Linked DNA regions of Hoeflea algicola. The protein of the gene in region 3 interacts with the protein of the main gene of each other region in a pairwise test. Links are inferred from orthologs where the notes say so. Each region holds a gene or a part of one and is shown on either strand. Other genes may lie near its edges.

Region 1 (7,539 bases), 2.5 Mb from region 3 along the record:
GGATCGTGGAGTGCTGGCGATTGCCCGAGGTTCTGGCGTGAGAGGCAACGCGTTGCCCATTAAAGTATACCTCTACGGTGCGTGCGGTGATCCTTGCCCATAGTTTTTGCTTCAGCAACTGATGCGGCACCGAGTAATAATGGCGGCCAATATCGACATGGTAATCGAGGCCCGCGCGGCACTGCTTCCATTCGGCATAAACATAGGCCTCCATAGACAAGGGCTTCAGAGCGGGCCGATCCAGGCGTTCAAACAGATCGCGGCGGCTTGCACCAAGATGGCGACTGACTTTGCCGTTGAGCTGATCCAGCAATGGCCGGATGGCAGCGTTCACCTCATCAAGGCCAAAAAAGTGCTGGTTGCGCAGCCGCGCCAAAATCCAGCGCTCGGCCAGCAAAACAGCGCCTTCCACCTTTGCCTTGTCTTTCGGCTTTCCAGGCCGCGCCGGAACGATGGCGGTATCGTAATGTGCCGCCATATCACCATAGGTGCGATTGATCTCAGGATCATAAAAACAGGCCTTGGTGACGCCTGCCTTGAGATTGTCTGGAACCAGCTGCGCAGGCACGCCACCGAAGAACTCAAAGGCACGCACATGGCTGGATACCCAGTCCGGCAGGCCCTGTGTCCAGCTGGCTTCGACATAGGTGTAATTGGACGCTCCCAGCGTCGCGACAAAGATTTGTGCGGTGCGCACCTCTCCCGTTTTGGGGCAGACAACATCAACTGTCGGGCCCGCGTAATCGACAAACAGCCGCTCGCCTGCAGGATGACGCTGACGCATCACCGGAGACAGCTTGCCTTCCCAGCGGGTGTAGAGCTCACAGTATCGGCTATAGCCGTATCCATCGTGATGAACCCCGCGATACTCCTCCCACAGCAGCGACAGCGTCACGCCCTTGCGCCGCAACTCGGCATGCACATGCGCCCAGACAGGCTGAGGAACCGCGCGACGGACATCGCCGGGGCAAACGGGAAACAGGCGGTTCTCAAGGTCGGCGTCCGACAGATCAGCAGACAGAGGCCAGCTCAAACCTTCCAGATCAGCGCGCCGAAAATATTCCGAAATCGTCGCACGGGCCACGCACAGGCTTTGCGCCACCTGGCGGCCTGAAAATCCATCCGCCCGAAGCCGCAGGGCTTCCCTTATCTTCCGCATAGGCAATCTCTTCATAAAGGGCTCTCTCCATCCAAAGGAACGGAACAGTAGCCCTGTTACAGATCGCCTCGCAGCAGCCTAAACTGGGTTGAAATGGGGGTGGCCGGATGCCCCGGAATCCCCGGCCGGATCAAATCGGAATGGGTGGCCGGATGCTATCGGAATCAGTGGCCGGATCGTCCCGGAATACGCAGTGGACGAAGTAGGTCTGGCCGCAGCACTCCTTGGAGTCCGGGGCAAGACCATCTACGCTAATGATCACATGGCCTCATTGATCCCGGCAGTGGTACAGGACCGGCACGATAGATTTACGATTATCGACAAGAGGGCCGATAGTTTGCTTTCGGGATTGCTTGCAGAAATTTCCAGTACTGGTTCACTAACCAGAATCGGATCCATTCCGATTGAAGCTGCCTCTGACCAACCACCGTCAGTTCTTCACCTGATCCCAGTTCGTGGAGTGGTCAGAGATATATTCTCTACAGCAAAACTGATTGCTGTCATTACACCACTGATGCAAAAAATCATGCCGGATGCGAGTATTCTACAAGGATTGTTTGATTTGACGCCCTCTGAAGCTAAAGTTGCTAAAGGGCTTGGCGATGGAATGACTATAGACCAAATTTCACAAATCATGAATATAAAGTCTTCCACTTGTCGATTCTACATGAAGAGGGTGATCACCAAGACCGGAACGGGACGTCAGGCCGTGCTGGCAGGTTTACTTCAAAATATAGCACCACCTTTTCGCTGATGCTCAACAGCAACACAGTATTATTTGTATCTTTACGCACGGCGCCATAACGGATGAATTCACGCAGGCAGTGTTCGCTCCGACGAACCCATCTCACCGCGGGTTACATCAGTCATCCCAATCGTCGGCGGGCTTCGGGCCCAAGCCCAGTTGCCGGTCGAGATCGAGGCTGTCGGCAGCCGTGAATTCGGCGGTGACCTCAACCGAGCCGTCTTCGTGATCGATCCGGTCCTTGACCCTGCCCCGGTCATAAATCCAGGACATCACCTGCAATTGCTGGGTACCGAGCCGCACCGTTCGGGTGACAAGTTCACCTGAAATGCGCGATTCGACCGCAGTCAGCAGCGTGTCGACGCCCTCGCCTTTCAAGGCCGAGACCACGATCGCCTCGCCGGAAGCCGCGCGGGTGCGGAGCGCGTCCGCGGCATCGTCGTCGAGCAGATCCACCTTGTTCCAGACTTCCAGCATCTGGCCGGGCTTTTCCTCGCCGACACCAAGACTTTTCAGGATCGCCTCGACATCCGTGGCCTGGGAATTGCGGTCGGGATCGGACATGTCGCGCACATGCAGGATCAGGTCAGCTTCCACAACCTCTTCGAGCGTAGCGCGGAAAGCTGCGACCAGATGCGTCGGCAGATTGGAAATGAAGCCCACCGTGTCCGACAGGATCACCGTGGCGCCATGCGGCAGCTTCATCCGGCGCAGCGTCGGATCGAGCGTGGCAAACAGCATGTCTTCGGCCAGCACCTCTGCACCGGTCAGCCGGTTGAACAGGGTCGATTTGCCGGCATTAGTGTAGCCGACAAGGGCCACGATCGGATGCGGCACCTTCTTGCGCTTGGCGCGGTGCAACTGCCGTGTGCGGCGCACCTGTTCGAGCTCTCGCTCAAGCTTGATGATGCGCTCCTGCAGCAGGCGCCTATCGGCCTCGATCTGAGTTTCTCCGGGGCCACCCATGAAGCCGCCGCCGCCACGCTGACGTTCAAGGTGGGTCCAGCTGCGGACCAGCCGGCCTTTTTGGTAATTGAGATGGGCGAGTTCGACCTGCAACACGCCTTCCTTGGTGGAGGCACGGCGACCGAAGATTTCCAGGATCAGGCCGGTACGGTCGATCACCTTGACCGCCCATTCCTTCTCCAGATTGCGCTGCTGTACCGGCGTCAGCGGATGATCGACGATGACCAGTTGCGAATCGGTCGAATCGATCAGCGCCTTCATCTCGAGCATCTTGCCCTTGCCGAACAAGGTAGAAGGCCGAGGATCGGATATCGGCACGATCAGCGCTTCGGCAACCTCGAGCTCGATGGCGCCAGCCAGGCCGACCGCTTCGCCCAGTCGGTGGCTGTCCGGTCGCTTGGCGACATTGCCACCATCGGGGCCGCTGCCGGGCGCAGCATTGCGCGTGCGCAAGGTCGGGATGAGCACGATCGCGCGGGTGACGATGGACTTGCTGTCCGCGTCGTGGAAATTTCCGGAACTATCAACAGTTTCTATGTGCGTTTTCCCGTCAGGCGCCTTCAGCGGCGTCCTCGTTCTCGAACATCTGCACAGGCTGGCTGGGCATGATGGTGGAGATTGCGTGTTTATAGACAAGCTGCGAGTGGCCATCGCGGCGCAACAGCACGCAGAAATTGTCAAATGACGTCACCACGCCGGTCAGCTTCACCCCGTTGATCAAAAAGATCGTCAGGGAAATCTTCTGCTTCCGAACCGTGTTGAGAAATAGATCCTGCAGGTTTTGTGAACGCTCCGCCATTGCGCCTTATATCCGTCTTTTTATTGCCCGCGCTACGCAGGTCATTACCGCACCCGTTCAGATCCCGTTCGTAACGCTCGTATTCTGACTGAAAACGGAGCCAGCTGTAAAGCCTGCAGTTACGTCAAGCTCCGAACAATTTTACTCCCTGAGACATACAAATTATATTGTTTGCCGCTGACAGAAATTCGCTCGTTCGAATGTATCGCACCAGATCATTGTTGCGGGTGTTTGTAAACACTTGATTTGTCCCGCAGCGGCTGCGCAATCGCGGCGCTCGGCATCAATTTACCAGTCGACCGGGAGTAGAAAATTCGCGTCAAAATATTGATTTGGTACACATAATCATGACCGCAAACAAATTCAAACGGGTCGCCGCGAACTATCGGGTCATCCAGTAGCGCAGGTTCAAGACCGCAAATATGACCATCACCTCAAGCCGCCCCATGGTCATGACGACAATCCCGATGATCTTGGCCGAGGCCGGCATGGCAATCAGTTGAGGCCAGGCCGGATTGGCTGGATCGGTGGTAAACACCGGCGGGATCAGGGCTTCATAGACCGGCCCGGCATTGGCGAAGAAGGCAATCGCCATGGCGATGCCGGCTTCGAAATCCGTCGCCGCAAGCGTCAACGCCATCGCCGCGGCGGCAATAACCAGCAAGGACAGGACAAAATAGGTCCAGATCGCCCGCATGCTTGGCTCGTCGATACGGTGTGTCCCAAAACGCAGGCTGGAGACGCTGCTGGGATAGATCAGCCGGTTGAGTTCGCGTGCGGAATGAATCGCCATGGCCGAAATCCGGTAAACCTTGAAGCCGCCGGTGGTCGAATAGATTCCACCGCCTACAAGCACGATCAGAAGCACGATGATTTCAGGCCAGAGCGCAAGCACGCCTGGCCTGCTTTCAATTCCGCTGGTGGCGATCAGCGAGGTTGCCGCAAGCAGGCTTTCGGCAAACACCGGTCCCAATTCAGCCCCGCCCGAGACTGCTGACAGCCGTGCGGCAAACAGCACTGCGAACACCAGAATTGCCGAGCCGATGATGATCGCTTCTGGATTGGCAGCAATGAAGTGTTTGGGTGTACGCAACAAACGCCGCCGCCAGAACACGCTCACCGTCCCGACAGCCAGCCCAACCGCAAGCACGATCTGCGCCATCGGGCCAGCATGTTGCTCAAGCGCGCCGTCAAATGGCAGGAACCCGCCGGTGGCAATCGCCACCATCGACATCATTGCTGCAAACGGCCCCGCCACGCCCGCCAGCATCAGCGCGATGAAAACGATAAGCGTCATCAGAAGATATTGCCAGAATACGTCGCGGAAACCGGCAAGATCGATGGTCATGTCGCTGGAATGCCCGGTAACAACGCGTCGATCACCGGCAGGCAACCCGCCAAATCCGCCGGGCGCCAGTACGTGAATGATCGATACCAGCGCCAGAAAGCCGCCATACCACTCCACCGAGGCCCGCCAGAACAGGATCGCCCGCGGTGCGGTCTCACGCGTCAATAACGTCGAGCCGGACGTGGTCAGCGCCGACACCGCCTCGAACCAGGCGTCGATCCAGGACAGCCCGGCCAGTGTCTTGAACGAGATCGCCGCGACGATTGGCAACAAGAACCAGACCGCAACCAGCGCAAGATAACCCGATGAACGGCCGAGCCGCCTTGGAAACCCGGCAATCGAGCCGAGCACCATCAGCGCAGCAAACACACCCAGCGAACTGACCAGCAGCATCGAAAACGCGAGATCGCGCATGCCATCGGCGATCGCAAACAGCACCGCCGGCGCCATCATGGCGAACAGGCCGCCGACAGAGACCGCCAGCACGTGAAGGATGCCGAGCATGGAGCTAGAAGAATTCGAGGCTGACGCGGAACATCTGTTCCACATGGCGCACCGAATCCAGCGCCGCGAACATCACCACCCGGTCCTTGGCCTTGATCTTCTGTGATCCGTCGGGCCTGATCACCTGCTTGTCGCGATAGATCGCGCCGATACGCACGCCATCGGGCAGATCCAGATTGCGCAGCGGCTTGCCGACCAGCGGCGAGGTCTCCAGCGCTTCGGCCTCGATCACTTCAGCCGAGCCCTTTTGCACCGAATAGACCGCCCGAATGCGACCGCGGCGAACATGCTGCAGGATCTTCGAAATCGTCACCGCGCGTGGATTGATATGGGCATCGATGCCCAGCGTCTTGGTAAACCCCTGAAACGAGGGATTGTTGATCAAGGCCAGATTGGCCTTGCAACCCAGTCGCTTGGCCATCACCGAGGACAGGATGTTGACCTGGTCGTCATTGGTCAGCGCCACCATCAGATCGGCGTTCTGAATGTCTGCCTCGACGAGGATGTTCTGATCAAGTGACGAGCCGTTGAGCACGACGGTGCGCGAGAGCGAATCGGCAATCGAAACGGCGCGGGCGCGGTCGGCCTCGATGATCTTGACCTTGGTCTTGGGCTGTCGTTCCTCGATTGCGGCGGCGACGTAATAGCCGATATTGCCGCCGCCGGAGATGACGATGCGGCCGGCCTCCTGCTCCTCATGCCCGAACAGGCCAAGCGTGCGGCGAACGTGCTCACGGTCACAGACCACATAGGCCAGATCACCGGTTTCCAGCTGATCGGTGGAGTGCGGCACAAACAGCTTGTCATGGCGCCAGACGCCCACCACGGTGGCAATCAGATCGGGAAATAGTTCGCTGAGTTGCAACAGCGGCGTATTGACCACCGGGCAATCTTCAAGACACTCGATCGCCACCATCGCCACCTTGTCGTCGGCAAAGCGCACCGCGTCGGTGGCGCCGGGCAGCGCGATCCGGCGCAACACCATCTGGCCGACTTCGACTTCCGGCGAAATGATCACGTCGATGGGCATGTGATCGCGGGAAAACAGATCTGACCAGTGCGACTTGAGATAGGACTGGGCGCGGATGCGGGCAATCTTTGTCGGCACATTAAACAGCGAATGCGCAACCTGGCAGGCCACCATGTTGATCTCGTCATAAAGCGTGACGGCGATGATCATGTCGGCCTGATCGGCGCCGGCCTGGGCCAGCACGTCTGGATGGGCGCCGTGGCCGACATAGCTTCGCACATCCAGCGTGTCGCGGATCGCCTGGACCAGCGTCGCCGACGTATCAATCACCGATACGTCGTTATCCTCGGCGGCCAGACGTTCGGCGATTCCGTAACCCACTCGTCCCGCACCGCAAATGATGACCTTCATTGCCGTCTCCCTGCACGCTCTCTCATGCGTTTGTCACACATGCCGGCAGCAGCCAGCAAGCGCCGCTTATACGCCAAGCGATTTCAATTTGCGATGCAGCGCGGAGCGTTCCATGCCGACAAATTCCGCGGTGCGCGAGATGTTGCCGCCAAAGCGGTTGATCTGGGCAATCAGATAGTCGCGCTCGAACAATTCCCGCGCCTCACGCAACGGCAGCGTCATGATGTGGTTTGATCCCGCAGCCGAGGTCTTGGGCAACATGTCGGAGACATCGTCGGGCAGCATATCGGCGGTGATAACTGTATCTGGACCATCAGAGCGGGCCAAGATCATCAGCCGTTCCATATAGTTGCGCAATTGGCGAATATTGCCGGGCCAGGTGTGGGCCTGGATCACCGCCAACGCATCCTCGCCGATGCGGCGGTTTCTGATGCCTGCCTGTTCGGAAACCTGGCGCATGAATATGTCGACCAGGAACGGAATATCCTCACGCCGTTCGCTGAGCGAGGGTACCCGCAACGGCACCACAGCGAGCCGGTGGTAGAGATCTTCACGAAACTCGCCGTCGGCAATCAGCTGTTCGAGATTGCGCGCGGTCGAGGAGATGATTCTGACGTCTACCTTGACCCGCTTGGTG
Region 2 (7,501 bases), 2.7 Mb from region 3 along the record:
CGTTGCACAACTGCGCCCCGTCCACATCCGAACAATCAGAAAGTCCGGCCCCCAAATGATGAAACCGATTGTTGATCGCGGCTTAGCCCCGCGCTTTCTGGCGCTGGCAAGCCTTGCTTCAGTCCTCTCTGTCGCTTCGGCAGCAGGGGCGCAAGACCAGACGGAACAGCAGCAATGCGAGCAAAAATGCATGGATGCGAATGATGCCGATAATCTGCAGTGCCGCGTCGACGAGGAGATGCAGCAGAAGCAATTGCAGGACGCTGCTGCGTTAAGTCCGGATGCGTCCGCGGTGCCCGGAAGCAACGCGCAGCAAAAGACCCCCGGGGTGTTTATAACCGAAGTCGATGCCTATGAAGAAAGCTGCCTCGGTTTTGAAGGGCAGGCCGCACTCAGCCAATGTCTGGATAGATGCGAAGCTAACTGACTTACGCGGCTGGGCGCCGCCATCGCCGCATTTTCAGTGCCTGATGATCCGCGCGCGTCAGCAATCTGTGATGCGTCGCCACATGGATTTCGCGGCCTATTCACCCTGATGCAGACAATGCGCCACTGCCGAAATAGGCCATGATCGCGCCAAAGCCAGATCCGATCAGATAGGGCCAGTTGCCTGGCATGTGGACCGTCCCAGACTCGCTCAAATTTACCAGGATTGTGTGTTGGCTGCCGCGCTCGAAATCGTATTTGGCGGCTGCAAGCAGCGTGTCGTCTCTTTGATGTCGACGACTGTTCCGATTACCCGCACCGCGCCTTTTCGAAAGCGGTGAACCTTGAAAATTTGCTTCAGTCCCAGCAATGAAATTCCGATCGGAAACAGCACAAACAAAACAAGGACCAGGGCCGTAATCCAAACAGGGGGAGCTTCCAAAGTCATATTCCTCTTGCCGGGTGGCATTTGCTGGTGCGATCGGCTTTGAGGCTGCCAAATACGCAAAGAACAAAAAATTCGGGTCATGAAATCGACCCGGGGGCGGGCGATGTGCTGCGATTTCGGTACCGTGTAGCAATCCACACCAAGAAGCAACAAAGCGAGCCTGATATGCTTGCCGGGCGCCGGATAGACGCTGGTTTGCGTTTCCGGGTATCTGTTCCCGGCTGAAACCGATTCGGTGCTGCACCCCGGCTGAATCGGGTCGGCGTCGCCGGGACACGGTATGCGCGGCGGCCCGTTTCCATAGCATCCACCCGGATTTCCGGCATTTCCGGCGTCTCGGTTTTTGCTTGCGAAACTGGACACAAACCCTTATGTCGCGTGGACTTCTCGCGGAACCCGGATCAAACGCCTCCGGATCCACAGTCTGCCAACAGAATTACAGGATACAGGACGATGGCAAAGGGTAAGTTCGAGCGCAATAAGCCGCATGTAAACATCGGCACGATCGGTCACGTTGACCACGGCAAGACGTCTTTGACGGCTGCGATCACCAAGTATTTCGGTGATTTCAAGGCCTATGACCAAATTGACGCGGCGCCGGAAGAAAAGGCGCGCGGCATCACCATTTCGACCGCCCACGTCGAATATGAAACCGAGGCCCGCCACTACGCCCACGTCGATTGCCCAGGCCACGCCGACTATGTGAAGAACATGATCACCGGTGCCGCGCAGATGGATGGTGCGATCCTGGTTGTGTCGGCTGCCGACGGCCCGATGCCCCAGACCCGCGAGCACATCCTGCTGGCCCGTCAGGTTGGCGTTCCGTCGCTGGTTGTCTTCCTCAACAAGGTTGACCAGGTTGACGACGAAGAGCTTCTTGAGCTCGTCGAGATGGAAGTTCGTGAGCTGCTGTCGTCCTACGACTTCCCGGGCGACGATATTCCGATCATCAAGGGCTCGGCGCTTGCCGCGCTCAATGATGGCGACAAGGCAATCGGCGAAGACGCCATCCGCGCGCTGATGGCCGCTGTTGACGAATACATCCCGACGCCTGAGCGTCCGATCGACCAGCCGTTCCTGATGCCGATCGAGGACGTGTTCTCGATCTCCGGCCGTGGCACGGTTGTCACCGGTCGCGTCGAGCGCGGCGTTGTCAAGGTTGGCGAGGAAATCGAGATCGTCGGTATCCGCGACACCCAGAAGACGGTCTGCACCGGCGTTGAAATGTTCCGCAAGCTGCTCGATCAGGGCCAGGCCGGCGACAACATCGGCGCATTGCTTCGCGGCGTTGGCCGTGAGGACGTCGAGCGTGGCCAGATCCTGTGCAAGCCGGGTTCGGTCAAGCCGCACACCAAGTTCAAGGCAGAAGCCTACATTCTGACCAAGGAAGAGGGTGGCCGTCATACGCCGTTCTTCACCAACTACCGTCCGCAGTTCTACTTCCGCACGACCGACGTGACGGGTGTTGTGACACTGCCGGAAGGCACCGAAATGGTGATGCCGGGCGACAACATCTCGGCTGACGTGACGCTGATCGTGCCGATCGCGATGGAAGAGAAGCTTCGCTTCGCCATCCGCGAAGGCGGCCGCACCGTTGGTGCCGGCATCGTCGCTTCGATCATCGAGTAATCGTTGATTTTTGACGATAATTCAATCAGAAAGAACGCGGGCCTCGGCCCGCGTTTTGCGTTTAACGGTAGGCGATACATGGCGCTGAATATGCGCGAACGCCCAGACGACGGGAACCGCCTGTAGTGGCGCGCGAGCGCCCTCGGCAGGTCAAATCTGGACAAACACCCGCACGGTCGGTAATGAGCTGCGATCGGCTACACGGTGAATGGCATGGAGGCTGCGGTGAACAAGAATCTGTTCTGAAAATCGGACCAATTCTCACTCCAGATCGAAAGAGCAATTCATGTCTCGTCCCTTCCTCGACGCGACCTTGCGTCATCCCATCATCCTGCCCGACGGCACGCCGCATCACGGCACGGTTCACCTCAACCAGGTGATCGACCATCCCAACATTGCGATCGGCGATTTCAGCTATTATTCGGGATTTGAAACACCCGCAGATTATGCCGCTGCCCTTGCACCCTATCTCTATCCGGGTGCGCCGGAGCGGCTCACCATTGGAAAATTTTGCCAGATCGCCCATGGTGTGCGCATCATCACCAGTTCAGCCAATCACGCCATGGACGGGTTTTCCACATATCCCTTCGCGGTCTTCAATCCCGAGCTGGTCCGGTCCTACGCGGCCTCGATCGACAACAGGCGCGACACCGTCATCGGCAATGATGTTTGGCTCGGTTTCGAATCGGTGGTGATGCCGGGGGTGCGAATCGGCCATGGTGCCATCATCGGTGCCCGCTGCGTGGTCACTGCAGATGTCGCCGATTATACCATCGTCGGCGGCAATCCAGCGCAACCGATCCGGTCACGCTTTGCCCCGGATGTGGTCGCCCGCCTGCTTGATCTGGCCTGGTGGGACTGGGAGCTGTCGCGAATCGGCCGCCATGTCGACGCCATTACCGGTGCTGACATCAATGCACTCGAGCGAGCGGTCTAGCTATCTCTGCCCGATTTCCTTTTGGCGGCCATATGAGCGAGGCTGGGCGGCAGGGTGTTGCTATCCGGGTTTGCCCGGCCTTCAGGCCGTCAATCCTCGGCCGATTGGAGGGAGGCAGGAATACCCTTGCCGTCACAGCGGTCGGACGTTGAGCAGAAAAACGGAGCACGGTGCTCATTGGCGTCACTTCTTCCTTGCATTCCCCGTGCATTTGACGCTATCAGAGCCGCCACCGGCCTAGGGGTATAGCTCAGTTGGTAGAGCGACGGTCTCCAAAACCGTAGGTCGCAGGTTCGAGTCCTGCTGCCCCTGCCAGTTCGGTGGCGTCGGTGACGGCGCACACGGGAGACGGCCCGGCATCTTGTCCGGGAGCAAAGATTGGGCCAGTTGAAGGGCTCGCAGCGAAAAAAGACCGCTACCCCCTTGTGATTTGGGGAATCGGGCTTTATGTAGGACGTTAACAGACACGCGGTGCGTGGAGCTGGCAAACCGGCTTTACGCGCCGTATAAGCGTGGATAGATAATGGCATCCAAGACAAATCCGTTTACATTCATTCAGCAGGTTCGGGCTGAAACCGCGAAAGTGAAGTGGCCGTCGCGTCGCGAAACCTCGATCTCGACGATCATGGTTCTCGTCATGGTGCTGCTCGCCTCGATTTTCTTTTTTGCGGCCGATCAGGCTATGGGCTGGGCGATTTCGCTCATCCTGAATATCGGCGCCTGAGGCGGGGAACACGATGACTGCACGCTGGTATATTGTCCACGCCTATTCAAATTTTGAAAAGAAGGTTGCGGATTCGATCGAGGAGCAGGCTCGCCAGAAGGGTTTGAGCCATCTTTTCGAAAAGATTCTGGTGCCTGTCGAGAAGGTTGTTGAGGTGCGCCGCGGCCGCAAGGTTGATGCAGAACGGAAATTCTTTCCGGGTTATGTGCTGGTGCGCGCCGATCTGACCGACGAGGCGTTTCATCTGATCAAGAATACGCCGAAGGTGACAGGTTTCCTGGGTAGTGATTCCAAGCCGGTGCCGATTCCGGATTCGGAAGCTGACCGGATCCTGATGCAGGTTCAGGAAGGTGTGGAGCGGCCCAAGCCCTCGATCGCCTTCGAGATCGGCGAGCAGGTGCGGGTGTCCGATGGCCCCTTCGCTTCGTTCAACGGCACGGTGCAGGAAGTCGACGAGGAGCGTTCGCGTCTCAAGGTCGAAGTGTCCATTTTCGGTCGGGCAACCCCGGTCGAACTCGAATATGGTCAGGTCGAAAAGGTCTGACAAGCAATCGCCTGGCCTGCGCAATCTGCAAGGATTGCGCAGGCCAGGTTTTGCGTTACCGGAATACCTGGTGATGCATCCGCGTGGGAGGTGAGTGGACTTTAGCCGGTTCACCGATCCGCACCACGCAACCGCAGCCGCCGGCAGAAGCCGGCATCAAGGTGACGCACAGGCGTTGCCGCAATGAAAGGCAGAGAGAATATGGCTAAGAAAGTTGCAGGCCAGCTCAAGCTGCAGGTTCCGGCCGGATCGGCGACACCGTCGCCCCCGATTGGCCCGGCACTTGGTCAGCGTGGCATAAATATCATGGAATTCTGCAAGGGCTTCAACGCCGCGACGCAGGAAATGGAAAAGGGCATGCCGATTCCGGTCGTCATCACCTACTACCAGGACAAGTCCTTTAACTTCGTCATGAAGCAGCCTCCGGTGAGCTACTTCATCAAGAAGGAAGCCAAGCTCAAGTCCGGCTCCAAGCTTCCGGGCAAGGAAATTGCCGGTTCGATCACGCGCGCCCAGGTTCGCACGATCGCCGAAGCGAAGATGAAGGATCTTAACGCCGCCGATATCGAAGGCGCGATGGCTATGGTCGAGGGTTCTGCCCGCTCCATGGGCCTGGAAGTGACGGGATAAGACCATGGCCAAGATTGCTAAGCGCATGCAGAAGGTCAACGAAGGTGTTGACCGCAACAAGTATTACGCCCTCGGCGAAGCTGTTTCGATGATCAAGGAACGCGCCATCGCCAAGTTCGATGAGACCATTGAAGTCTCGATGAACCTCGGCGTTGATCCGCGCCACGCCGACCAGATGGTCCGCGGCGTCGTCAACCTGCCCAACGGCACCGGCCGTGACGTTCGCGTCGCCGTCTTCGCCCGCGGTGAAAAAGCCGACGAAGCCAAGGCTGCTGGTGCAGATATCGTTGGTGCAGAAGAACTGGTTGAAATCGTCCAGGGCGGTACCATCGATTTCGATCGCTGCATCGCCACACCGGACATGATGCCGCTGGTCGGTCGTCTCGGCAAGGTTCTCGGCCCGCGCGGCATGATGCCTAACCCCAAGGTTGGCACAGTTACTGCCGATGTCGCCAGCGCCGTCAAGGCGTCCAAGGGCGGCGCCGTCGAGTTTCGCGTCGAAAAGTCCGGCATCATCCATGCTGGCGTCGGCAAAGCCTCGTTCGGTCCTGAACAGATCGAAGAAAACATCCGCGCTTTCGCCGATGCCGTCGTCAAGGCAAAACCGGCCGGAGCCAAGGGTAACTACCTCAAGCGCATGGCGATTTCTTCGACCATGGGCCCGGGTGTCAAGATTGATCCGTCGTCGCTCAGCGTCGCCTGATTTGTAAGATTTGGAAAGCCGGGGATACCTCCGGTTTTCTTCAGTTTCCGGCCTTCGGGCCGGAAAAGTCCGGGGTTTTCCCCGGGCTCCCTGTCCGAGATTGCAGGTGGTGAGCTTTAGTCGGCCTACCTTAATTTAGTAACCTGCATGAGACGGGTAAGTTCCGTTTTCGGGAGCGAATGCTCCTTACGGTTCGAACCTCGCTTGCCTTGTGCCGCTGCCGCTGTTCGGTATCGGCGTAAGGGGACAGGATCCTCAAGCGTCGCTTGTGGGTTCGTTATGAATCCCTGGCGGCAAAGGCAAACCCGGCAGGTGGTGCTTGCATCATCTGTCAACTGGAGAAACGCAGTGGATAGAGCGGAAAAACGCGAATTCGTCGCGGAACTGAACGGTGTTTTCACCAACGCCGGTTCGGTTGTCGTGGCCCACTACGCCGGTCTTACGGTTGCGCAAATGAACGACCTTCGGTCGCGCATGCGCACAGCCGGGGGCACCGTCAAGGTCGCGAAGAACCGCCTTGCCAAGATCGCTCTTCAGGGCACGGAGTCAGAAGGGGTCAGTGACCTTTTCATCGGCCAGACGCTCATCGCCTACAGCGATGATCCGGTGACCGCTCCGAAAATCGCCGTCGAGTTCACCAAGGTCAGCGACAAGCTGGTCATCCTTGGTGGCGCGATGGGGGCGACAACTCTCGATGCTGATGGAGTCAAGGCACTAGCCACGATGCCGTCACTAGACGAGTTGCGCGCGAAACTTATCGGCATGATTACCACGCCGGCAACGCGCATCGCCCAGATCGTCAACGCACCCGCAGGTGCTGTGGCGCGCGTCATTGGCGCTTATGCCCGGAAGGACGAAGCCGCATAAGGCGGAACTTCGCTGTGAATTAGATCAACACCGGTTCGAACCGAATACAAGGAAGTAAGAAAATGGCTGATCTCGCCAAAATCGTGGAAGACCTTTCCAACCTGACCGTCCTGGAAGCTGCTGAGCTGTCCAAGATGCTTGAAGAAAAGTGGGGCGTCTCTGCCGCTGCACCGGTAGCTGCCGCTGCCGCTGCTGCTGCTCCTGCTGAAGCCGCTGAAGAGAAGACTGAATTTGACGTGATCCTGGCCGAAATCGGCGCCAACAAGATCAACGTCATCAAGGAAGTCCGCGCTATCACCGGTCTCGGCCTCAAGGAAGCCAAGGATATGGTTGAAGCAGCTCCGAAGGCTGTCAAGGAAGCCGTCTCCAAGGGCGAAGCTGAAGACGTCAAGAAGAAGCTTGAAGACGCCGGCGCCAAGGTCGAAATCAAGTAATTCAAAATCGCATCCGGGGGCGGTGCTGCTGCCTCATCCCCGGATGCACCCTGTCGCTGAACGGATTACCCAAAAGCCCGAAAACGGCTTTTGGGTAATGGGTTCTTCAAAAGGATAGTCTCGAACCAGACCGCAAGGCACTCCGGCCGCGCCGTACTG
Region 3 (7,710 bases):
ATAAGTCACGAACTTTTTCTGGCGAATCGTTGACGCACACCCAAGCTCGATGGCCAGGGGCGTCAACCGCTGTTCCGCATTATCGGCACGCAGCGACAGACGGTATTCAGCACGGGACGTAAACATCCGATAGGGCTCGGTAACCCCTCGCGAGGTCAGATCGTCGATCATCACGCCAATATAGGAATTTGTGCGGCTGAACACACAAGGTTCCCGACCCTGAACCAGCAGCGCTGCATTCAAGCCGGCCACCAGCCCCTGGGCGCCGGCTTCCTCATACCCAGTTGTGCCATTGATTTGTCCCGCAAGGAACAATCCACCGATGCGGCGGGTTTCAAGCGTTTGTCCCAGCTCACGCGGATCGACATGGTCATACTCAATCGCGTAGCCGGGTTGAATGATGCGTACATTCTCCAGCCCTGCCATCGTCCTGAGAAAAGCGTCCTGAACATCTTCCGGCAACGATGTAGATATGCCGTTGGGATAGACCGTGTTGTCGTCGAGACCTTCAGGCTCCAGAAACACCTGGTGTCCATCGCGCTCGCCGAAGCGCACGATCTTGTCTTCTATCGACGGGCAATAACGCGGACCAACCCCACCGATCTGGCCTGAATACATCGCAGACCGATGAATATTATCCTGAATGATTTTGTGGGTAGCCGCATTTGTTCGTGTAATACCGCAACGAATCTGAGGGACCGTGATGGACTCCGTCAAGAAGGAGAAGGGCACAGGCTCGGCATCCGCTTCCTGCCAACTGGCCTTTTCCCAATCGATAGTCTTGCCATCAAGCCGCGCCGGCGTGCCGGTCTTTAGTCGCCCCAGCGCGAACCCCGCCTTTTCCAGTGTTGCCGAAAGACCCAGCGCAGGGTCTTCACCCATTCGGCCAGCCGGAATTTTGCGATTGCCAATATGGATCAGTCCACGCAGGAATGTGCCGGTCGTTAGTACCACGGCACCGCATTCAATTTGACGTCCGCTCTTCAGGCAAACGCCCTGAACCTGCCCGTGAGGGTTTATCAGGTCGTCAACTTCACCCTCGATGATATCCAGGTTCTCAGTCGCTTCCAGCAACGACAGGATAGCTTTACGATAGAGTTTGCGGTCCGCCTGCGTACGCGGGCCCCAGACAGCGGGGCCCTTGCGCCGGTTCAACATCCGGAATTGGATTCCTGCGCTGTCGGCGGCGAGGCCCATCAACCCATCCATCGCATCGATCTCGCGGACAAGATGACCTTTGCCAAGACCGCCAATAGCCGGATTGCACGACATCGTACCGATAGTGTCGCGACGATGCGTAATCAGCGCCGTCTTGGCTCCGAGACGTGCAGACGCTGCTGCCGCTTCGCTGCCCGCATGGCCGCCGCCAATCACGATCACATCATAACGCATGGTATTCTCCGGATGGAAGGGTTCTTGGTGATGCGGAGCCTCAAGTCAAGTCAGAAACGTTTCACGTGAAACAAATCCGGGCCGGTAGATGGAACAAGAAGTTCATTCTGTAGGAGTGTTTCACGTGAGTCACGCCCTGCAATATTAACCAATCCAACAGGTGTTTCACGTGAATCATTTCCCGACGCAGAATTCGGAAAAGATAACATCTAGAAGGTCTTCGACGTCCACTGCACCAGTTATTCTGCCAATATGGGTCGCCGCACTTCGCAACAGTTCAGAACGCACTTCAATCGGCAATTCATCTCCGATCAGCGACTCGCTCAAATCAGATAGGCACCGATCCAGCAACAAAACATGCCGGGACCGAGTTGGCAGCCCAGAACCACCCCTGAATCCAATTTGGATAACCGGTTGGCGATCTCTCCAAGCAAGGCATCAATCCCGAATCCGGTCTTGCTCGAAACCGCCAAGTCTGACGATGTGGCGTCAGGAGTATCATCACCCGCAAGATCAATTTTAGTCCTGACCGTAAGCAAAGCTTCGCGGTTCCGAAATAGTATATCGGAAGAGGGAAAAGCGCCGGGTTCAACCAGTTCGAGCACCAGGTCCGCCTGTTCAGCACTTGCCATGCTGCGGCGGATACCTTCCTGCTCCACCGCGTCTTCAGTCTCCCGAAGACCGGCCGTGTCCTGCAGCAAAACCAGGTAACCCCCGATATCCAGCCGGACCTCGACCACATCCCGGGTGGTTCCTGGTGTCTCCGACACAATCGCCACATCCCGCTGCGCCAGGCAGTTTAACAGCGACGATTTACCGGCGTTCGGTGGGCCAATCAGAGCTATCCGAAATCCCTCCCGGACGATTTCTGCGGCCTTTGCCTTGGACAGGTGCTCCTCGATTTCCATTATCAGTAATACGAGGTCCGGCCAGATCCGATCCGTTACCGATCCCGGAACATCTTCCTCATCCGAAAAATCCAGTTCCGCCTCGATCATCGCCCGTGCATGGGTAAGTCGCTTTGCCCAGTTCCCATAAAGCGACTTGAGGTTTCCGTCGGACTGCCCAAGCGCCTGCTTGCGTTGGGCTTCGGTTTCGGCCCGGATCAGGTCTGCCAATCCCTCAACCGCTGTCAGATCCATTCGGCCGTTTTCAAACGCACGCCTGGTAAATTCACCGGGCTCGGCTTCTCGCAAGCCCTCAAGTGCTGAAAGGGCTAATAGCACGGCATTGATCGACGCTCGGCTGCCGTGAATTTGCAATTCTGCGACGTCTTCACCAGTAAAGGAGTGAGGTCCAGGAAAAAGAGGCAGAGACCCTGGTCAAGCACCGCACCATCGGTACCCATGATTTTGCAGAGACGGGCCATACGTGCCGGTGGCACGTTGCCCGTCAATGACAAAAGCGCGTTTTGTACCCCTGGACCCGAGATGCGGATGACCGCGACGCCGGCTGGCGGCGCCCCGGTCGATAACGCAAAAATGGTTTCTCGCATAACAGTACCGGATCCGAATCGAATAGACCGATTCTGCGGCCTATCAGGTATTCATTGAATCGAAGAAATCGCTGTTGGTCTTCGTCTGCTTGAGCTTGTCGATGAGGAACTCGATCGCATCTGTGGTTCCCATTGGAGCCAGAATACGCCGCAGAACGAAGATCTTCTGCAAATCCTGACGTGGAACCAGCAAGTCTTCCTTGCGGGTGCCGGATTTGAGAATATCCATCGACGGGAAAATACGCTTGTCAGCAACCTTGCGATCAAGCACGATTTCGGAGTTGCCTGTGCCCTTGAACTCTTCAAAGATCACTTCATCCATCCGCGAACCGGTATCGATCAGCGCCGTGGCAATGATCGTCAGCGAGCCGCCTTCCTCGATATTGCGTGCAGCACCAAAGAAGCGCTTCGGCCGTTGCAAGGCATTGGCGTCAACACCACCGGTCAGAACCTTGCCTGATGACGGAACAACGGTGTTATAGGCGCGACCCAACCGCGTGATCGAATCAAGCAGAATGACCACATCCCGGCCATGTTCGACCAGGCGCTTGGCCTTTTCGATCACCATTTCGGCGACCTGGACGTGGCGAACTGCCGGCTCATCGAAGGTCGAAGCCACCACTTCGCCCTTCACAGAGCGTTGCATGTCGGTCACTTCTTCCGGCCGTTCGTCAATCAGCAGCACGATCAGGTAGCAATCAGGATGATTGGCGGTGATTGAATGGGCGATGTTCTGCAACAGGACCGTTTTACCGGTGCGCGGCGGTGCCACGATCAACCCGCGTTGCCCCTTGCCGATCGGCGCTACCAGATCGATTACCCGTGCCGAGATGTCCTTGGTGGTCGGATTGTCGACCTCCATCTTGAACCGTTCATCGGGATAAAGCGGCGTCAGATTGTCAAAATGCACCTTGTGGCGGATCTTTTCGGGATCCTCAAAATTGATGGTGTTGACCTTCAGCAGCGCAAAATAACGCTCGCCTTCCTTGGGACCGCGAATCGGGCCTTCCACCGTGTCACCGGTTTTCAGCGAGAAACGACGGATCTGCGAAGGGGAGATATAGATATCATCCGGGCCAGGCAGGTAGTTTGCATTGGCAGAACGCATGAAGCCAAAGCCGTCCTGCAAGACTTCAACAACACCTTCGCCGATTATCTCGACTTCCTGGGCTGCGAGTTGCTTGAGGATAGCAAACATAAGTTCCTGTTTGCGAAGTACACCAGCATTTTCTACTTCAACCGATTCGGCGAATGCCAGCAAATCGGTTGCACTCTTGTTTTTGAGCTCTTGAAGCTTCATTTCCTGCATGGGAAATCCAAGTCTAGAATGTAAATTCGTGGGGAAAACGGGCATTTAGACGCGGCCATGAAAGCCAACCAGATTGTGACTGGCGCCCGCCTAGGGAAGGCATTGACTGTTAGATAGCGATTCACGTGAAACGCTGCAAGCCCCGAAACAGCGACATTTGCGCCTGCAGGCCCAATCGAGTGAAGAAAACACGAGCCTCAGCTGAAGGGCTTGATGATCACCATGATCACCACAACGATCATCAACACCGTGGGAATCTCGTTTGCCATCCGCCATTGCCGTGCTGTCAGGGTATTTTCACCCCGCGCAAAACGCTTCGCCGAGCGGCTGAGATACATGTGAAACACCGTCAGCCCGATTACCGCAGCGATCTTGAGCCACAACCAAAGCCCGACAAACGAAAATCCGCTCCAGGCAAGCCAGAAACCCACCCCCCAGGAAACCATCATCGCCGGGTTCATGATCACTTTGACCAGCCGTTGCTCCATCACCACGAAGGTGGTGGCCACCTCACCTCCCGCTACAGCGTCGGCGTGATAGACAAACAGCCGCGGCAGGTAAAACAGCCCCACCATCCACGATATCACCGCTACGACATGCAGCACCTTGAGCCAGCCATAGAGCCAGTCAGGTTCAAACCACCAGCCAAGCAAAGCCAGCGCGACCACAACCGCAATAGACATCGAAGCCTTGATGCGTGCCTTGCGACCCTCGCTGGCGCTTGTCGCCTTGAGACCCATCAGCTGTTGCCTGCGCTGCGCACCCGCTTGATCAACCGTGTGACGTTTTCAGGATCGGCCTGCGGGGTGATGCCATGCCCGAGATTGAAGATCAGCGGCCCGCCGCCAAGTGTTTCCAGCACCGTATCGACGCCCCGATCGAGCGCCGCTCCACCAGCCACCATCAAGAGCGGGTCGAGATTGCCCTGAACCGCGCCGCCCTCCTGGATTTTCTGCCCGAGCTTTGCCGGCACAGTCCAGTCGAGCCCAACGCAATCGATGCCCGTTGCAGCGCGGTAATTTTCCAGCATCGCTCCGGCACCCTTGGCAAAACCGATCACCGGCACGCCCGGCCGTTCGGCCTTGATCCGATCAACGATCCGCTTCATCGGCCCGATTGCGAACCGGGCAAAATCTGCCTCTGACAGCACACCCGCCCAGGAATCAAAGATCTGCACCGCGTCTGCGCCGGCATCGATCTGTGCAATCAGGTAGTCTGCCGACATCTCCGCCAGCAGATTGAGCAGCGTCATGAAACTTTCCGGATGCTGCATGGCAAACAGCCGGGCCGGGGCCTGGTCGGGGGTTCCGTGCCCGGCAATCATGTAGGTCGCTACAGTCCAGGGGGCCCCGCTGAAGCCGAGCAGCGTGGTCTCCGAGGGGAGTTCCGCCCGCAACCGTCGCACCGTCTCGTAGACCGGCGCCAGGTGTGCGTGCATGCCACCGCCATCCAAGCGACCAATCTCTTCAGCAGAGATCGGATCCATCAATGGGCCCGTTCCTTCGACAAAGCGGACATTGCGGTCAAGCGCATCGGGGATCACCAGGATATCGGAGAAAAGGATCGCTGCATCAAAGCCAAACCTGCGGATTGGCTGTAGCGTCACTTCCACAGCCAGATCTGGCGTGTAGCAGAGATCGAGAAACCCTTTCGCTGTTGCCCGCGTCTTTCGGTATTCGGGCAGATAGCGACCAGCCTGGCGCATCAGCCAGATCGGTGGCGGGAACACGGATTCTCCGCTCAGCACCTTCATTACCTTGCGATCACCGGGGTTTTCCATGGTCTATCCCTTAAAGAGAATCCTTACTGAAAAGGATTCTGATTCTATGACTCTGTGTTTTACGGGGATTGGCTTTTATCCACAACTTGTCCACAGCTTGTTCAGCCAACCCCGTCTTATATGAACATGTCTCGCGGTTGGATATGGGGCAGGGCCCGTCGTGAATAAAGCTGCAGATTCAGGGATATCACCCGATCAGCCCATTTTCGCCATGTCCATGGCTAATTGCTTGTCCCCGAATCCGGCTAAACAACGTCCGGGTCTGTCCCGGAAATCGCCTTTGTGGATAAAACCCCACTTTGTCCCTTGCCATCGAGGGGCCCGCTCACTTAGCTCAAGCCTGTCCCCGGTTATCAACAGCCATCGGAGAATCCTGTGGAGCAGGCCAAAAACTATTTCCATCTGCATCTCATCTCCGATTCGACCGGCGAAACGCTGATGGCCGCCGGCCGCGCTGCCGCCGCCCAGTTCCAGGGCGCGCAGGCGCTCGAGCATGTGTACCCGCTGATCAGAACCCGCAAACAGCTGTTTGCGGTGCTGGATGCCATCGATGGCGCCCCCGGCATCGTGCTTTATACCATCGTCGACGCCGAGCTTTCCTCGATCATCGAACTCAAATGCCGCGACATGGGCCTGCCCAGTGTGTCTGTGCTGGAACCGGTGATCAATGTGTTCCAGTCCTATCTAGGTGCCCCGTCCCGGCGCCGGGTTGGAGCCCAGCACGCCATGGGCGAGGAATATTTCAAGCGGATCGACGCGCTCAACTTCACGCTTGATCATGATGACGGTCAGTTGCCGCCAGATTTCGAGGAGGCTGATCTTGTCATTCTCGGCATCAGCCGCACCTCGAAAACGCCAACCTCGATCTATCTCGCCAACCGTGGCGTCAAGACCGCCAACATCCCGATTGTTCATGGTGTGCCGCTTCCCGAAGGCCTGATCACCGCCAAGAAGCCGCTTGTCGTCGGGCTCGTCGCCTCGGTCGATCGCATTGCCCATGTTCGTCAGAATCGGGTGCTGGGCACGACCGCGGACTATCATGGTGAGCACTACACTGACCGCGCGCTGATCAGCGAGGAACTCAAATATGCCCGCATGCTGTGCGAACGGCACAACTGGCCGGTGATTGACGTCAGCCGCCGCTCGATCGAGGAAACCGCCGCGGCAATCCTTGCCTTGCGGCCTAAGTGGCACTAGTTCCGGTGACCCGGCAAGACATATTGAAGGAGTGCCCATGACACCCGATCTCATCCTAGCATCGGCAAGCCCTTTCAGGAAAACACTGTTGCAGAACGCCGGCCTGACTTTCGTTTCGGAATCGGCGCAAATTGATGAACGCGCCGTTGAAGAGACGGTGCAAGGTCTGGACGCTGAAGATCTGGCGACAATTCTGGCTGAAGCCAAGGCGCAGGATGTGTCCAGTCGTCATCCCGGCGCCATCGTCATTGGTTCCGATCAGACGCTGTCGCTTGACGGTGAAATCTTCCACAAGCCTGAAAACATGGATCAGGCCCGGCGCCGGCTGCTCAAGCTTTCTGGTCGCACCCATTTGCTCAACAGCGCGGTGGCGTTGGCAAGGGATGGTGAAACTCTCTGGCGTCATGTTTCCGTTGCGCGAATGACGATGCGCCAGCTCGACCCGGGCTTTGTTGGTCGTCATCTCGCCAATGTCGGAGACCGCGCCCTGTCGTCGGTCGGCGCCTACCAGTTTGAAGGCGAGGGTATCCAGTTGTT

The links.
Region 1: the proteins of rho (region 3) and hfq interact in binary tests that used the Escherichia coli proteins (3 or more experiments, as listed by UniProt). The link is inferred for Hoeflea algicola from one-to-one orthologs.
Region 2: the proteins of rho (region 3) and nusG interact in binary tests that used the Escherichia coli proteins (3 or more experiments, as listed by UniProt). The link is inferred for Hoeflea algicola from one-to-one orthologs.

The regions. Positions count from the first base shown.
Region 1 is NZ_JAOVZR010000001.1:657,240-664,778, reverse strand. The notes cover bases 2,046-4,803. They hold hfq (RNA chaperone Hfq), read right to left. Parts: upstream 3,670-4,803; coding sequence 3,421-3,669; downstream 2,046-3,420. Other genes in these bases: OEG84_RS03330 (potassium transporter TrkG), read right to left, coding at 4,052-4,803; hflX (GTPase HflX), read right to left, coding at 2,046-3,407. In the rest of the region: istA (IS21 family transposase), read right to left, coding at 1-1,174; OEG84_RS03345 (helix-turn-helix transcriptional regulator), read left to right, coding at 1,353-1,913; more of hflX, read right to left, coding at 2,022-2,045; more of OEG84_RS03330, read right to left, coding at 4,804-5,521; Trk system potassium transporter TrkA, read right to left, coding at 5,526-6,902; nitrogen assimilation response regulator NtrX, read right to left, coding at 6,969-7,539. UniProt on the Escherichia coli protein: RNA chaperone that binds small regulatory RNA (sRNAs) and mRNAs to facilitate mRNA translational regulation in response to envelope stress, environmental stress and changes in metabolite concentrations.
Region 2 is NZ_JAOVZR010000001.1:479,146-486,646, forward strand. What follows is about bases 3,223-5,942. They hold nusG (transcription termination/antitermination protein NusG), read left to right. Parts: upstream 3,223-4,177; coding sequence 4,178-4,708; downstream 4,709-5,942. Other genes in these bases: OEG84_RS02405 (CatB-related O-acetyltransferase), read left to right, coding at 3,223-3,440; secE (preprotein translocase subunit SecE), read left to right, coding at 3,964-4,164; rplK (50S ribosomal protein L11), read left to right, coding at 4,910-5,338; rplA (50S ribosomal protein L1), read left to right, coding at 5,343-5,942. Also shown: OEG84_RS02390 (hypothetical protein), read left to right, coding at 56-427; OEG84_RS02395 (hypothetical protein), read right to left, coding at 644-1,237; tuf (elongation factor Tu), read left to right, coding at 1,328-2,503; more of OEG84_RS02405, read left to right, coding at 2,790-3,222; more of rplA, read left to right, coding at 5,943-6,041; rplJ (50S ribosomal protein L10), read left to right, coding at 6,390-6,908; rplL (50S ribosomal protein L7/L12), read left to right, coding at 6,971-7,342. UniProt on the Escherichia coli protein: Part of the processive rRNA transcription and antitermination complex (rrnTAC). The complex forms an RNA-chaperone ring around the RNA exit tunnel of RNA polymerase (RNAP).
Region 3 is NZ_JAOVZR010000001.1:3,135,781-3,143,490, forward strand. What follows is about bases 2,064-4,992. They hold rho (transcription termination factor Rho), read right to left. Parts: upstream 4,197-4,992; coding sequence 2,931-4,196; downstream 2,064-2,930. Other genes in these bases: hemJ (protoporphyrinogen oxidase HemJ), read right to left, coding at 4,394-4,939; hemE (uroporphyrinogen decarboxylase), read right to left, coding at 4,936-4,992. Outside these bases: tRNA uridine-5-carboxymethylaminomethyl(34) synthesis enzyme MnmG, read right to left, coding at 1-1,392; more of hemE, read right to left, coding at 4,993-5,976; OEG84_RS15420 (pyruvate, water dikinase regulatory protein), read left to right, coding at 6,352-7,173; OEG84_RS15425 (Maf-like protein), read left to right, coding at 7,211-7,710. UniProt on the Escherichia coli protein: Facilitates transcription termination by a mechanism that involves Rho binding to the nascent RNA, activation of Rho's RNA-dependent ATPase activity, and release of the mRNA from the DNA template.